3 regions of the Arthrobacter sp. 9E16 genome follow, and region 2 is predicted to be linked to each of the others. Evidence: predicted binding sites of a transcription regulator. Region 2 holds the regulator's gene; each other region holds the start of a gene.
The links. Region 2 encodes LexA, which represses DNA repair genes until DNA is damaged. Its sites were predicted from a motif close to TCGAACANNTGTTCGA; they were not measured.
Positions count from the first base shown of each region.

Region 1: a site for LexA is predicted at 2,116-2,131, ahead of CXR00_RS04490 (LexA family transcriptional regulator). Genes of this name have one in related genera too.
Region 3: a site for LexA is predicted at 1,733-1,748, ahead of CXR00_RS08015 (DUF6504 family protein). Genes of this name have one in related genera too.

Region 1 covers NZ_PJIU01000001.1:940,407-944,541, reverse strand. Annotated here, with positions in the region: gene CXR00_RS04505 (hypothetical protein) at 1-3, shown strand, start outside; gene CXR00_RS04500 (PadR family transcriptional regulator) at 6-380, shown strand; gene CXR00_RS04495 (Y-family DNA polymerase) at 377-1,663, opposite strand; gene CXR00_RS04490 (LexA family transcriptional regulator) at 1,672-2,103, opposite strand; gene CXR00_RS04485 (ABC transporter ATP-binding protein) at 2,273-3,208, shown strand; gene CXR00_RS04480 (ABC transporter permease) at 3,205-4,135, shown strand, end outside.
Region 2 covers NZ_PJIU01000003.1:717,419-721,553, forward strand. Annotated here, with positions in the region: gene CXR00_RS15535 (ATP-dependent DNA helicase) at 1-887, shown strand, start outside; gene lexA (transcriptional repressor LexA) at 1,027-1,857, opposite strand; gene CXR00_RS15545 (LysM peptidoglycan-binding domain-containing protein) at 2,274-2,738, shown strand; gene CXR00_RS15550 (histidinol-phosphate transaminase) at 2,884-3,993, shown strand; gene hisB (imidazoleglycerol-phosphate dehydratase HisB) at 4,087-4,135, shown strand, end outside.
Region 3 covers NZ_PJIU01000002.1:269,092-273,226, reverse strand. Annotated here, with positions in the region: gene CXR00_RS08020 (DNA polymerase III subunit alpha) at 1-1,328, opposite strand, end outside; gene CXR00_RS08015 (DUF6504 family protein) at 1,341-1,652, opposite strand; gene CXR00_RS08010 (MDR family MFS transporter) at 1,818-3,467, opposite strand; gene CXR00_RS08005 (MDR family MFS transporter) at 3,512-4,135, opposite strand, start outside.

The DNA of each region.
Region 1 (4,135 bases), on a different contig from region 2:
TGAGCGTGGCCCGACCCGTTGAGGAACAGGAATGGGTTCAAGCCCGGGTCGAATCCTGGGTGGAGACCTACAAGAAATCCATGCTGACGCCGGTGGTTTTGCGGGCAGTGGCCGAGCATCAACCGGTGACGGTGGCCAGGGTTGCAGAAGAGGTTGCAGCAGGCACCGGCTGGCAGATCACCGAGCGCAGTCTCTACCGCACCCTGAAAAGGCTGCAGGACACCGGTCTCCTGCACAGTGCGGAGGTCGATGTCCCGCGCACCGGGGCAAAGCGCAAGGAGATCTCCCTGACAGGCTTGGGGTCGCAGTTCCTTGCCGGAATCACCGCCAGCCTGGTTGAATTTCCAGACCCTGGAGCCGGCAGGAAACCTGGCCGCTAAACCGCCTTCACCACCGGAAGATCGGACCACTCGGTGGTGTAGCGCGGGGAAGCGAAGTTCCGCGCCATGGTCCAGTCCGGCTTGGCTGTGGACATCCCGGCCAGTCCCAGGCCAATGCTGGCAGCACCGTACTTGTCGGTGACCTGCGCCAGCAGCGGCCCGATGTCCTTCTGCTCCGGTCCGGCATCGAACAGGTCGAACACCGGCTCGGCGCCGGCGGGGGAGAGGCCCGTGAGCATGATTCCGGCCTTGGCATACCGGGCACCCTCCACCACCTGGGGATCCATGGCGTCAATCGCGGCCCGGGTGAGCACCAGGGGATCCGCGGTGGGCCGCTGAAGCCGGACCGTGGCCGAGGGGGAAGATGCTTCAGTGCCGCTGAACCGCGAGGTGGACGCAAAAACCGTCATGACGCTGGCCAGCTGTCCCTCCTTGGCCAGTCGGATGGCCGCTTTTTGGGCGTACAGGCTCATGACCTGGCGCATCGATTCCTGTGTAGTCACCGGCGTCGCGAAGCTGCGTGAAAAGAGGACCTGCTGCTTGTCTGCAGACTCGGTTTCCATGGGAATGCAGGCGGTGCCGTTCAGTTCCAGCACCGTGCGCTGCAGCACCACGGAGAACTTCGCACGGATCGCGGCGGTATCGGCGGCGCGCAGATCCGCGACAGTGTGGATGCCCAGCGCATTCAGCCGGACACCGTTGCGCGCGCCCACGCCCCACAGGCCGGTGACCGGCACGCGGGACATAATTGTGTCGACGACGGCGGGATCCAGGGTGTCGAGGTTGCAGACGCCTCCCATGTGGGGATTCTGCTTGGCGATCCGGTTCGCGAATTTGGCCAGGGTTTTGGTGGGGCCGATTCCCACGCAGACCGGCAGGCCGATGTTCTTCGCCACGGCAGCCCGGATGTCAGTGCCCCGGGTCCGCAGTTCCTCATCGGTGCCGTGCAGGTGCAGGAAACACTCGTCGATGGAGTAAATCTCTTGCTCGGAGGAGAAGCGTGCCAGCAGCTGCATCACGCGCGAGCTCAGGTCCCCGTACAGCTCATAGTTGCTCGAGCGCTGTACCAGACCCAGCTTGGGAGCGGCCTCGGCCAGCTTGAACCACGGCTCACCCGTCTTGATGCCCAGGGCCTTGGCCTCATCGGAGCGGGCCACCACGCAGCCGTCGTTGTTGGAGAGCACAACCACGGGAATGCCGGCCAGCTTCGGGTCAAAAACGCGCTCGCAGGAGACGTAGAAGCTGTTTACGTCCACCAGTGCGATGCGGTGCTGCTCAGCCATGAGACGGCCTAGACATGGTGCAGGCACCGGGTCACGACACCCCAGACGGACAGTTCCGCGGGATCCGGTACCCGGATGTCTTCTGAATCCGGGCTGTCCGCGTGCAGGAAGATCCCCTGGCCGGTCAACAGCAACCGCCGGATGATCAGCTCTCCGTTCAGAACGGCAACAACCACCGACCCGTCTTTGGGTGTCAGCGACCGGTCCACGATCAGCTCGTCTCCGTCGCTGATGCCGGCTTCGTCCATGGCGTTGCCGGAAACCCGCATGATGAAGGTGGACGTGGCATCGCGGATCAGGTGCCGGTTCAGGTCAATGCCGGCGTCGTAATAGTCCTGGGCGGGTGATGCGAACCCGGCCGGAAGGGTTGCGCCGCGGGCTGGAGGTTGGTCATTTGCGCCGCCCGGTCGCGGAGTTGGGCCAGAGGAAAAGACGGGCACCGCACACCTCCCTAGAACACACCTTCGAATACCAACAGGGTAGCACCGAGCATGGAAAACACCTTGGCGAACGGCGCAAGTTGCCGCAGACTGGGTGGACATTGCTGCCAGCCAGGGCAGACCGGGCGCAAGACGGGCCCCGGCCGCGTCTCATGCCACCGGAGCTCCCATGAACCAGCCCGCTGTCGAAACGACCAACCTCGTCAAGACCATCGGCTCTACGCGCGCTTTGGACGGGTTCTCGCTCACGGTGGAGGAGGGACAGGTCGCCGGATTTCTGGGGCCCAACGGAGCCGGGAAATCCACCGCCATCCGGGTGCTGCTGGGCGTGCTGCGCGCTGACGCCGGAACCGCCGCGGTGCTGGGCATGGATCCCTGGGCGGACGCCGTCGCCGTCCACCGCCGGATCGCTTACGTTCCCGGGGACACCACCCTCTGGCCGAACCTGACGGGCGGGGAAGCCATTGACATCTTCACCCGGCTACATGCCGGCAAACGGTACGCGGGGAAGGACCGGGACGCGAAGCGGCAGGCGGCACGACGCGCTGAACTGCTGGAACGCTTTGAGCTGGACCCCACCAAGAAGGCGCGCACCTATTCCAAAGGCAACCGGCAAAAGGTGGCGCTGGTCGCCGCGCTCGCCTCAGACGCTGAGCTGTTCCTGCTCGATGAACCCACCTCGGGCCTCGATCCGCTCATGGAGGCTGCGTTCACCGAGGAGATCCGGAACCTGCGCAGCGAGGGACGTACCGTGCTGCTGTCCAGCCACATCCTCGCCGAGGTGGAAAAGCTGTGCGACACCGTCACCATCATCCGCTCCGGCCGCGACGTGGAAACCGGCACCCTGGCCCAGCTGCGCCACCTCACCCGGTCCACGGTCACGGCGACGACGACGGCGGATCCGGCCGCGCTGGCCGCTGCACCGGGGGTGCACAACCTCAGTGCGGAGCACGGATATCTGCGGTTCGACGTCGACAATGCGCAGGTGAACAGCATCCTGGCACTGCTGGCCGAAGCCGGCGTGCAAAACCTGACCATTGCCCCGCCGTCACTGGAGGAGCTGTTCCTGCGCCACTACGGTGACGAGGCGGGAGCAGAGCAATGAGCGCACCACCCACTGCCCGCCGGCAGTCCTTCCGCAACCCGTGGGCTGCCACCGGCGGATTGCTGCGGCTGCACCTGAGGCTGGATCGGATCATTATTCCGGTCTGGACCCTGGCCGTCGGCACAGGCGTTGCCGGGTCCATGGCCACTTTCGAGACGACCTACACCACCCCGGAATCACTGCAGGCCCGGGCGTCGCTCATGGACAACCCGGCCACGGTCATGATGACCGGACCGGCCTTTGGACTGGAGAATTACACGTTCGGCGCGATGGTCGCCAACGAACTCTCCTTGTACCTCTATCTGGCCGCCGCCATCATGAGCATCCTCCTCGTGGTGCGGCATACCAGGGCGGAGGAGGAATCCGGCCGGATGGAAATGCTCCGCGCCCTGCCGGTGGGCCCTTTTGCACCGGCCGCCGCCGCAATCATCACAGTCGCCGTCGCCAATGCCGCGGTCGGGGCGGCCGTTGTGGCGGCGCTCGCGGGCACAGCGTCCCTGGACCCTGCCAGTTCGCTTGCCCTGGGCGCCGGGACCGCACTCACCGGCATGGTTTTCGGTGCGGTTGCCGCGGTTGCCGCCCAGCTCAATGAGCACGCGCGGGGAGCCACCGGCACGGCAATGGCGGTTCTGACTGCCGCCTTCCTGATCCGGGGAATCGGCGACGTCATCAACAACCAGGGATCCTGGCTGTCCTGGTCCTCCCCGCTTGCCTGGCCGCAGCAGACCCGCCTCTGGGTGGACCTGCGCTGGTGGCCGCTGCTCCTCTCGGTTGCGGCCACGGCAATACTGCTGGTGCTCGCCGTGGAGCTGGCCCGGCGGCGGGACCTTGGCGCCGGGCTGCGGACGCCCCGGCCCGGTCCGGCAACCGCCAGGCCCGCCCTGCTTTCCCCGGCGGGTCTGGCCGGCCGGCTGCTGCGCGGCTCCT
Region 2 (4,135 bases):
CCCCGTCGGGAGGTTTTTCACCGCCCGACGAGACCGCCCCCGCCACCCTGAACGTTGCTCCGCTGTCAGTAGCGGGACGGCTGCGTGAAGGATTGTTTGACGGGCACACCGTTGTCCTGACCTCGGCAACCCTGGCGATCGGCTCCGAGTTCGGGCCGGTGGCCGGTGCCCTGGGCCTGTTGGGTCCGGGTGCACCGTCCTGGACCGGAACCGACGTCGGCAGTCCCTTCGATTACCCGCGCCAGGGGATTCTGTATGTGGCCAAGGACCTGCCCAAGCCGGAGCGGGGTACCTCCGAGGCTCAGCTGAATGAAATCGAAGCGCTGCTTAAGGCCTCCAACGGCGGCGCGCTGGGCTTATTCTCCTCCCGGCGAGCGGCCGAAGATGCCGCCGATGCCATGCGCACCCGGGTGGATTTCCCCATCCTGTGCCAGGGGGAATCTTCCATGTCTTCACTGGTCAAGCAGTTCTCTGAAGAGCCGGACACCTGCCTCTTCGGCACCATGTCGCTATGGCAGGGCGTGGACGTTCCCGGAGCCGCGTGCCGGCTTGTCCTCATCGACCGCATCCCGTTTCCCCGTCCCGATGACCCGCTGATGACCGCCCGCACCCGAGCAGTGGCCAAGGCCGGAGGCAACGGGTTCATGTCCGTGGCGGCGACCCATGCCGCCGTGCGTCTGGCACAGGGCGCCGGGCGCCTGATTCGTGCGGCGGGGGACCGCGGTGTGGTGGCTGTCCTGGACTCCCGGCTGGCCACGGCCCGGTATGGGGGCTTCCTGCGCGCAGCGCTGCCGCCGTTCTGGTCCACCACGGACCGCTCCGTGGTGCTCTCCGTTTTGGGCCGGCTCGCAGAGCAGTCGGCAGCCGAGGAGCTGTCGGCGGGATAGGCGGGCTGCGGGGGCAACCGCGGCACTCTGCGGCCCAGTGAGGCCGGGCAGCAAAGACATGGACATGCAAATGGCGGCCGGAATATTTCCGGCCGCCATTTGCGTGCTTTCCGCTGCAGGGATCCCGCCGGGACATCGGCTAAAGAGCGCGCATCACCGAGACAACTTTGCCCATGATGACGGCGTGATCGCCCACAATGGGCTCGTACCGCGTGTTCTGCGGCAGCAGCCAGGTGTGGCCGTTGCGCTGCCGGAAGGTCTTGACCGTGGCTTCATCGTCGAGGAGGGCAGCCACAATGTCACCGTTCTCAGCTGTCGGCTGGCGGCGCACAACCACCCAGTCACCGTCGCAGATGGCGGCATCAACCATGGAGTCTCCCGAAACCTTCAGCATGAAAAGGTCACCGTGTCCCACCAGCTGACGGGGCAGCGGCATGATGTCCTCCACCACCTGCTCCGCAAGGATGGGTCCGCCGGCGGCGATGCGGCCGACCAGCGGCACCATGGCGGTATCAACGGAGGTGGCAAGCTCGGTTACCGAGGCCAGCGCCGGGGTTGAGCCTGCGCCCTCTTCATGCTGGTCTCCGGTGCGCCCCGCAGCGCCGGCTGAAGGGCTGTTGTCCGTGCCGGAGCCGGGGCGTCCCGGCCCCTCTTCGGCTGCCGTACCGGAGGACCCGTCACGGAGCATCAGGGGAATGAGGATTTCCATGGCGCGGGGGCGCTTCGGATCACGGCGGATGTAGCCGAGCTTCTCCAGCTGCATGAGCTGGTGGGTCACGCTGGACAGGCTGGCCAGGCCAACCGTGTCGCCGATTTCGCGCATGGTGGGCGGATAGCCGTTGGTGCTCACGGACCGCTGAATCATCTCCAGGACGGTCTTCTGCCTGGGGGTGAGCCCTTTGGCGCGCGCACGGGTGCCTGTGGCAGCTGGTTTGTTGGTGCTGTCTTCGGAAGCAGTCCTGCGGGCCACGTCGGGTTCCCTTCGGGTCAGCTGGTCCCGGCAATGCCGGGGCTGGTCGGTAAATGTCTAATCGGTACAAGCCGGGACGTATTGGCCGTGCAAGCCGTTCCGGCGGTTATGTCAGAGGCAGCTGATTCAGTGATCCTGAGGAACCGCTCCGACGCCTGGGCTTCGAGTCGATCCGCAGAACCCGTTGAAGGTTCCCTCTTGTCCTCAACGTTAAGCGAGCAGTGCGGTGTTTTCAAACATTTGTTCGAGCGAGTCTCGACTTTATTAGTAGATAAGTGCTAGAAATAACTCAGCAGAAATCGAACATACTTTCGACAGCCGCCCTCAGCGGAGGTTCGGGTAAGTCGATCAGCTTCCAATCGTTCGAATATGGCTTCGGGTATTTCCTGCAGCCATCGAACCGGAAAGGCGTTGCAATGACAACCCAAACAGTCCCGACAGCTCGAACAGCTGATTCGAGTCATACAGCTGCTTCAATCCATACAGCTGCGTCAAAAACAGCTGCGTCAAACACATCTCCCTCACAGCACCTCGATTCCCGGCCTTCAAATCCTTCCCTGCCGGTCAAGGCGAACTCGCTGCACCTGACTCGCAGGGGCCGTCTGGTTTTCATCGGCCTCCCGCTGATGCTCGCCGCAGCGGCTGCGCTCATTGTGCTGGGTTTCTTCACTGCTCCCGCCATGGCCTCCAGCGGGGGGCCGGACGTGACAAGAACCGTCCAGGTCAGTGTGGCTGCGGGTGAGTCCCTGTGGGGCCTGGCGCAGGAGTTCGCTCCTGAGCGTGACCCGCGGGATGTCATGGAAGACATCATGGAACTCAACAACCTGACTGAATCCCGCCTCATCGTTGGTGCTCAGCTTTACATCCCCGTTGAACGCTGAGCCGGCAACAACGCTGAGCCGCAACACCTCAGGACGAAACACCCAGAGCCAAACAAGTCAGTGCTCAACAACGCGGGACGTAACAAGGCAGGGCGTGCAGCCCGCAGATTCTTCCCGCTCCGCCTTCGAGTCTTAAGCTGTACAGGTGACTGAACAGCTGGCGAGACTCAACCGACTTCCTCTGCGCGATGACCTCCGCGGACTGACGCCCTATGGCGCACCCCAGTTGGATGTGCCCATCCTGCTGAATGTCAACGAGAATACGCATGGCCTGCCGAAATCCGTGCGGGAGGCGATTGCGATCTCTGTGGAGCGGGCCGTGGCCGGACTGAACCGCTACCCGGACCGGGAATTCACGGAACTGCGGGACCGGCTTGCCGCTTACCTCGGCCACGGACTGACCTCCGAAAATATCTGGGCCGGGAACGGCTCGAACGAGGTCCTGCAGCAGATTCTCCAGGCGTTCGGCGGTCCCGGACGGACGGCCATGAGTTTCCCTCCCACTTATTCCATGTATCCGCTGCTCGCCAGCGGCACCGGCACCCGCTACGTCACGGGACACCGAAGCGACGACTTCGGGCTTACGGCTGAGTCAGCTGCAGAACAGGTTCGCGCCGAGGCGCCGAACATCGTCTTCCTTTGCACTCCGAACAACCCCACCGGCACAGCACTTTCACTGGATGTTGTGGAGGCCGTCTACGAGGCGGGGGCCGCGTCAGAGGCCATCGTGATCGTGGATGAGGCCTACGGCGAGTTCTTCCATGCCGGCACTCCGAGCGCCCTGGAACTGCTGCCGGGACGCGAGCGCCTGATCGTCTCACGCACCATGAGCAAAGCCTTTGCGCTCGCCGGAGCCCGGATCGGCTACATGGCAGCCGCCCCCGAGGTTACCGATGCCCTCCGCCTGGTGCGGCTGCCGTACCACCTGTCCGCCATCACGCAGGCCACCGCCAACGCTGCGCTGGAACACGCAGATGCTTTGCTGGCCAACGTTGAGGACATCAAGGTTCAGCGCGACCGCATTGTCTCCGAGCTGCAGGATCTGGGTCTGAAGCCCGCCCCCTCAGACGCGAACTTCGTCTTTTTCGGCGGAATGGAGGATCCCCGGGCCGTCTGGGAAGGCCTGCTGGAGGCAGGCGTCCTGGTGCGCGACGTCGGGATCCCCGGCCATCTGCGTGTCACCGCCGGCACGGAACCGGAGACCAGCGCCTTCCTCGCCCGCCTCCGCGAACTGCTGGCCGCCGGCATCCGGTAACTGGGCCGGGCGCCCGCGCTGCCGCGGCCGGAACAGCACCGGCCGGCAGACACTAAACTGTTAGCAGAGACCATCTTCTTTCAAAGGAAAACCATGACCGTGGAAACCACCACCGGCCGCACAGCCCGCCTCGAACGGGTTA
Region 3 (4,135 bases), on a different contig from region 2:
GAACGGTCCCGGGAGAGGAACCGTTCAAAAATCAGGTCATGGGCCAGCGGGTTCACGTGGCTGATGCCCAGCAGATAGTTCACCAGTGAAGAGGCTCCCGAGCCCCGGGCTGCGGCACGCACGCCCATGCCGGTGATCATGGCGGAAACCTCGGCGACAGTCAGGAAGTAGGAGGCGAACCCGAGCCGTTCAATGATGCCCAGTTCATGGGCCAGCCGGTTGCGCAGCCGGGCTTCGGAGGCCGGATCCTGGGCGGGGAACCGGCGGCCGATGCCGGCTTCGCAGCGGCTTACCAGCTCGGCCATGGGTTCGGCGGCAATACCGATCACCGAGGCTTCCGGAACCACCGGCTGCTTCCAGCCCATGTCCCGGACCGGATCCATCCGGCAGGCGTCGGCGAGCGCTTCGGTGTCGCGGAGCATCCGGGATGCGCCCGCCGCTCCGTAGCCCGCCTCGTTGCTGATCTCGCGGGCAAGGGACTTCATCTGCGCGGCGCTCTTCAGCCAGCCCTGTCCGTTGGGCTGCAAATCCGGAAGCCGCCCCATGGAGGTCAGCGCCCGGGCTGCGTCCAGGACGTCGGCGGTGGCGGCGCCGTCGGCATCCACGTAGCGCACAGCGTTGGTGAGGATGGCCGGCAGCTGCATTTCATCCGCCAGGCGGAGCATGCGCACGGCGTGGGCCAGGCTGAGGTTGGTCCCCGGGGCGCTGAGGTGGGCCACCACCTCCACGGCAAGTGATGCGCGCGGCAGCGTCTCCTGCCAGCGGCGAAAGAGTGTGCGGGCGACGGCGTAGCTGCGGCTGCGCATGGCGGTGCCGACGTCGGAATGCGGTCCCACCAGGACGGTCAGGAGCGGCTCGTGATTAGTGTCACCGCCGGCTCCGGGGCCGCGGGCACTGGAGCCCCCACCGCCGTCGTCGCCCGCTGCCCGTGACGCCAGCTGCGCCATGGTCACCCCCACCGGTTTGCTGCCCTTGCGTGCCGCGGACGCTGAGGTGCCGGCGTGTGCATCGGAAATCAGCCGGCACAGCGCGCGGTAGCCGGCTCCCTGCCGACGGCCGCGGGCCAGGACAACAACTCTTCCGGTGACCGGCCGGGCACCGGAAGCATCCGGCTCCCCCAGCACCGCCAGGTCCACCCCCACGATCGGATCAATGCCGGCGTCCATGCAGGCGCGCAGGTGCTTGACCGTTCCGTACAGTCCGTCACGGTCGGTGCAGGCGAGCGCGTCTGCACCGTCGGCCGCAGCGGCCTGCGCCATTTCCTCCGGCCAGGACACTCCGTAGTGCGCGCTGAAGGCGGTGGCGGCATGCAGATGGGTGAAGCTCATATCCGGCAGTTCCTAGGCGCTTTCCCGCAGGGCGTCATGGATACGGATCAGGCGCCAGCGGCCGGAGCTGATGTCATGCGAGAGATCCAGGGTGCGCAGCGGCGAACGCGGGGTCAGCCGGGCCTGTACCCGCCAGATCTCCGAATCCACCAGCCCCGGACCGCGCCCGCGTTCCGCCCGGGCTTCCTCATCCCACCAGTTCCGGCGCTCATACCAGCGCACGGGATCCGCTGCCACCTTGTAGGTGCGGCCGCTCCAGACAAGCCGAAGCGGCTGGCCGGCGGGTGAGCACACCACCTCTACCGCCTCACTGAAGACACCCATTCCAGCTTCCTCCCAGCCGCAGGCGTGCCCGCACCCAAGCCGTCGCGGCGGCCAAAATTGGTTTGTGGACAGCAACTAATTCGAACATATGTTCTAACAGTTTCCAGTGTACGGCCATCATCTGACAATCGGCACTCCCGCCGCCGGATTCCTCCGCGGACGCCCCTAAGCTTCCTCCCCCGCTTCCGTCCGGACCTCGGTGGACAGCGGCGTCTCCCGGATAAACAGGCACAGCACCAGGGCTACTGCGACAATGGGCACACTGAGCAGGAAGATCGGCGGCAGCGCGTGGCCAAAGGCCGCGCCGATGAAATCCTGCACCGGCGCCGGCAGACCGCGCAGCGTCGCCGGGCTCAGGGAATTGATGTCCCCGCCCACCGCTGCCCCCGCCCCCTGCGGCGCCGCGGCAATCTCATTGCCCAGGCGGTGGATGAAGATGGAGCCGAACAGCGCAATGCCAAAAGAGGCACCGATCTGCCGGAAATAGTTCGCCGCGGAAATTGCAGCCCCCATGTCCCTGCCGGGGACGCTGTTCTGCACAATCAGCACCAGGTTCTGCATCAGCATTCCAATGCCCAGGCCCATCACCAGCATCCCGAGCGCCGTGAAGCTGTACGGCGTGGTGTCGGAAATCCGGGACAGCAGCACCAGGCCCGCAATGATCACCGCGCAGCCCAGGATCGGATAGATCTTGTACTTTCCCGTGCGGGAAATCAGCTGGCCGGTGCCGATGGAGGTGAGCAGCAGCCCGCCCATCATCGGCAGCATCATCAGTCCGGATTCGGTGGCAGTGGCCCGGTTGACCATCTGCAGGAAGGTGGGCAGGTAGGAAATGGTGGAGAACATGGCGATGCCCACGGAGATGCCCACCAGCACGGGCAGCAGGAAGTTCCGGTTGCGGAACAGGCCCAGCGGCATGATCGGCTCCCGGGACTTCAGCTCCACCCGCACAAATGCCGCACCCGCAGCCAGGGTCAATGCGGCCAGAGCCAGGATCTGCGGACTTGACCAGGCATAGGTGGTGCCCGCCCACGTGGTGAGCATGATCAGGGCGGCGCTCGCAACGGCCAGCAAGGCAGCGCCGGCGTAGTCCAGCCGCGGGCGGGCTCCCTGGGGTTTGGCCAGGTGCAGGGAGGAGACGACGACGGCGAGCGCCACCGCTCCGATGGGCAGGTTGATGTAGAAGACCCACCGCCAGGACCAGGCATCGGTGATCCAGCCGCCCAGCAGCGGTCCGCACACGGAGGCAATTCCAAAGGCTGCTCCGATCAGTCCCATGTACTTGCCGCGCTCACGCGGAGAGACGAGGTCTCCCAGGATGGCCTGCGCGCCGATCATCAGTCCGCCGCCGCCGAGGCCCTGCAGCGCACGGAAGCCGATCAGCTGACCCATGTCCTGCGCCAGCCCGGACAGCATGGAGCCGACCAGGAACACCACAATGGCGAAAATGAAGATGCTCTTGCGGCCAAACAGATCGCCGAGTTTTCCGTAGATCGGCAGGCCGATGGTTGCTGCCAGGATGTAAGCAGTGACCACCCAGGACAGGTGCTCGAGCCCGTTGAGGTCCCCCACGATGGTGGGCAGCGCGGTCGCCACGATGGTCTGGTCCAGGGCTGCCAGCAGCACGGACAGCACCAGCCCGGTGAAGACCAGGGGCAGGTTCCGTTTGGGCATCGCCGCCGGCGCGGCCTCCTCCCGGTGCCGCCCGTGCTTTCGCGTACCCTGCAGCTGCGTACCCGGCGCAGGCCCCGGATTGCCGGGAACCAATCCTGCCGGGCTCGCGGCGATCCGTGGTGAAAGTGCTTTGTGGGACATGTGGTGCGGTCTCCTAGCCGGCGGTGCCTGATGCCGGTTAACGCTTACCTGGCGGTTGGTTCCTGCTCCGCATCTCCGAGGTGCACCCGCGCGGTCTCGGACAGCGGAATCTGTTTGATGAACAGGGTCATGATCAGGCCGGCGCCCAACGCCGGAATGCCGAGCAGGAAAATTGGCGGCAGGGCATCCCCGAAGGCCTGGGCAATGAAGTCCCGCACCGGCCCGGGCAGCATCTTCAATTCGGACGGGCTGATCGAGTTCACTCCGTTGCGGAGCACTCCGGAGGCCTCCGGCGGTGCGTCCGCCACCTGGTCGTTCAGGCGCTTGATAAAGAAGGACCCGAACACGGCGATTCCCAGTGATCCGCCCATCTGCCGGAAATAGTTGGCGGAGGAGACCCCGGTGCCCATGTCCTTGGAGGGAACACTGTTCTGCACAATCAGCACCAGGTTCTGCATCAGTGCTCCGATGCCCAGGCCCAGCACAAACATGCCCAGCGCCGTGAACCAGTAGGGCGTGGTGTTGGAGATCCGGGAGAGCAGCAGCAGCCCAACAATCATCACGGCCGCGCCGAGTATGGGGTAGATCTTGTACTTGCCGGTGCGGGAAATCAGCTGCCCGGTGCCGATCGAGGTGACCAGCAGGCCGGCGGTCATCGGCAGCATCAT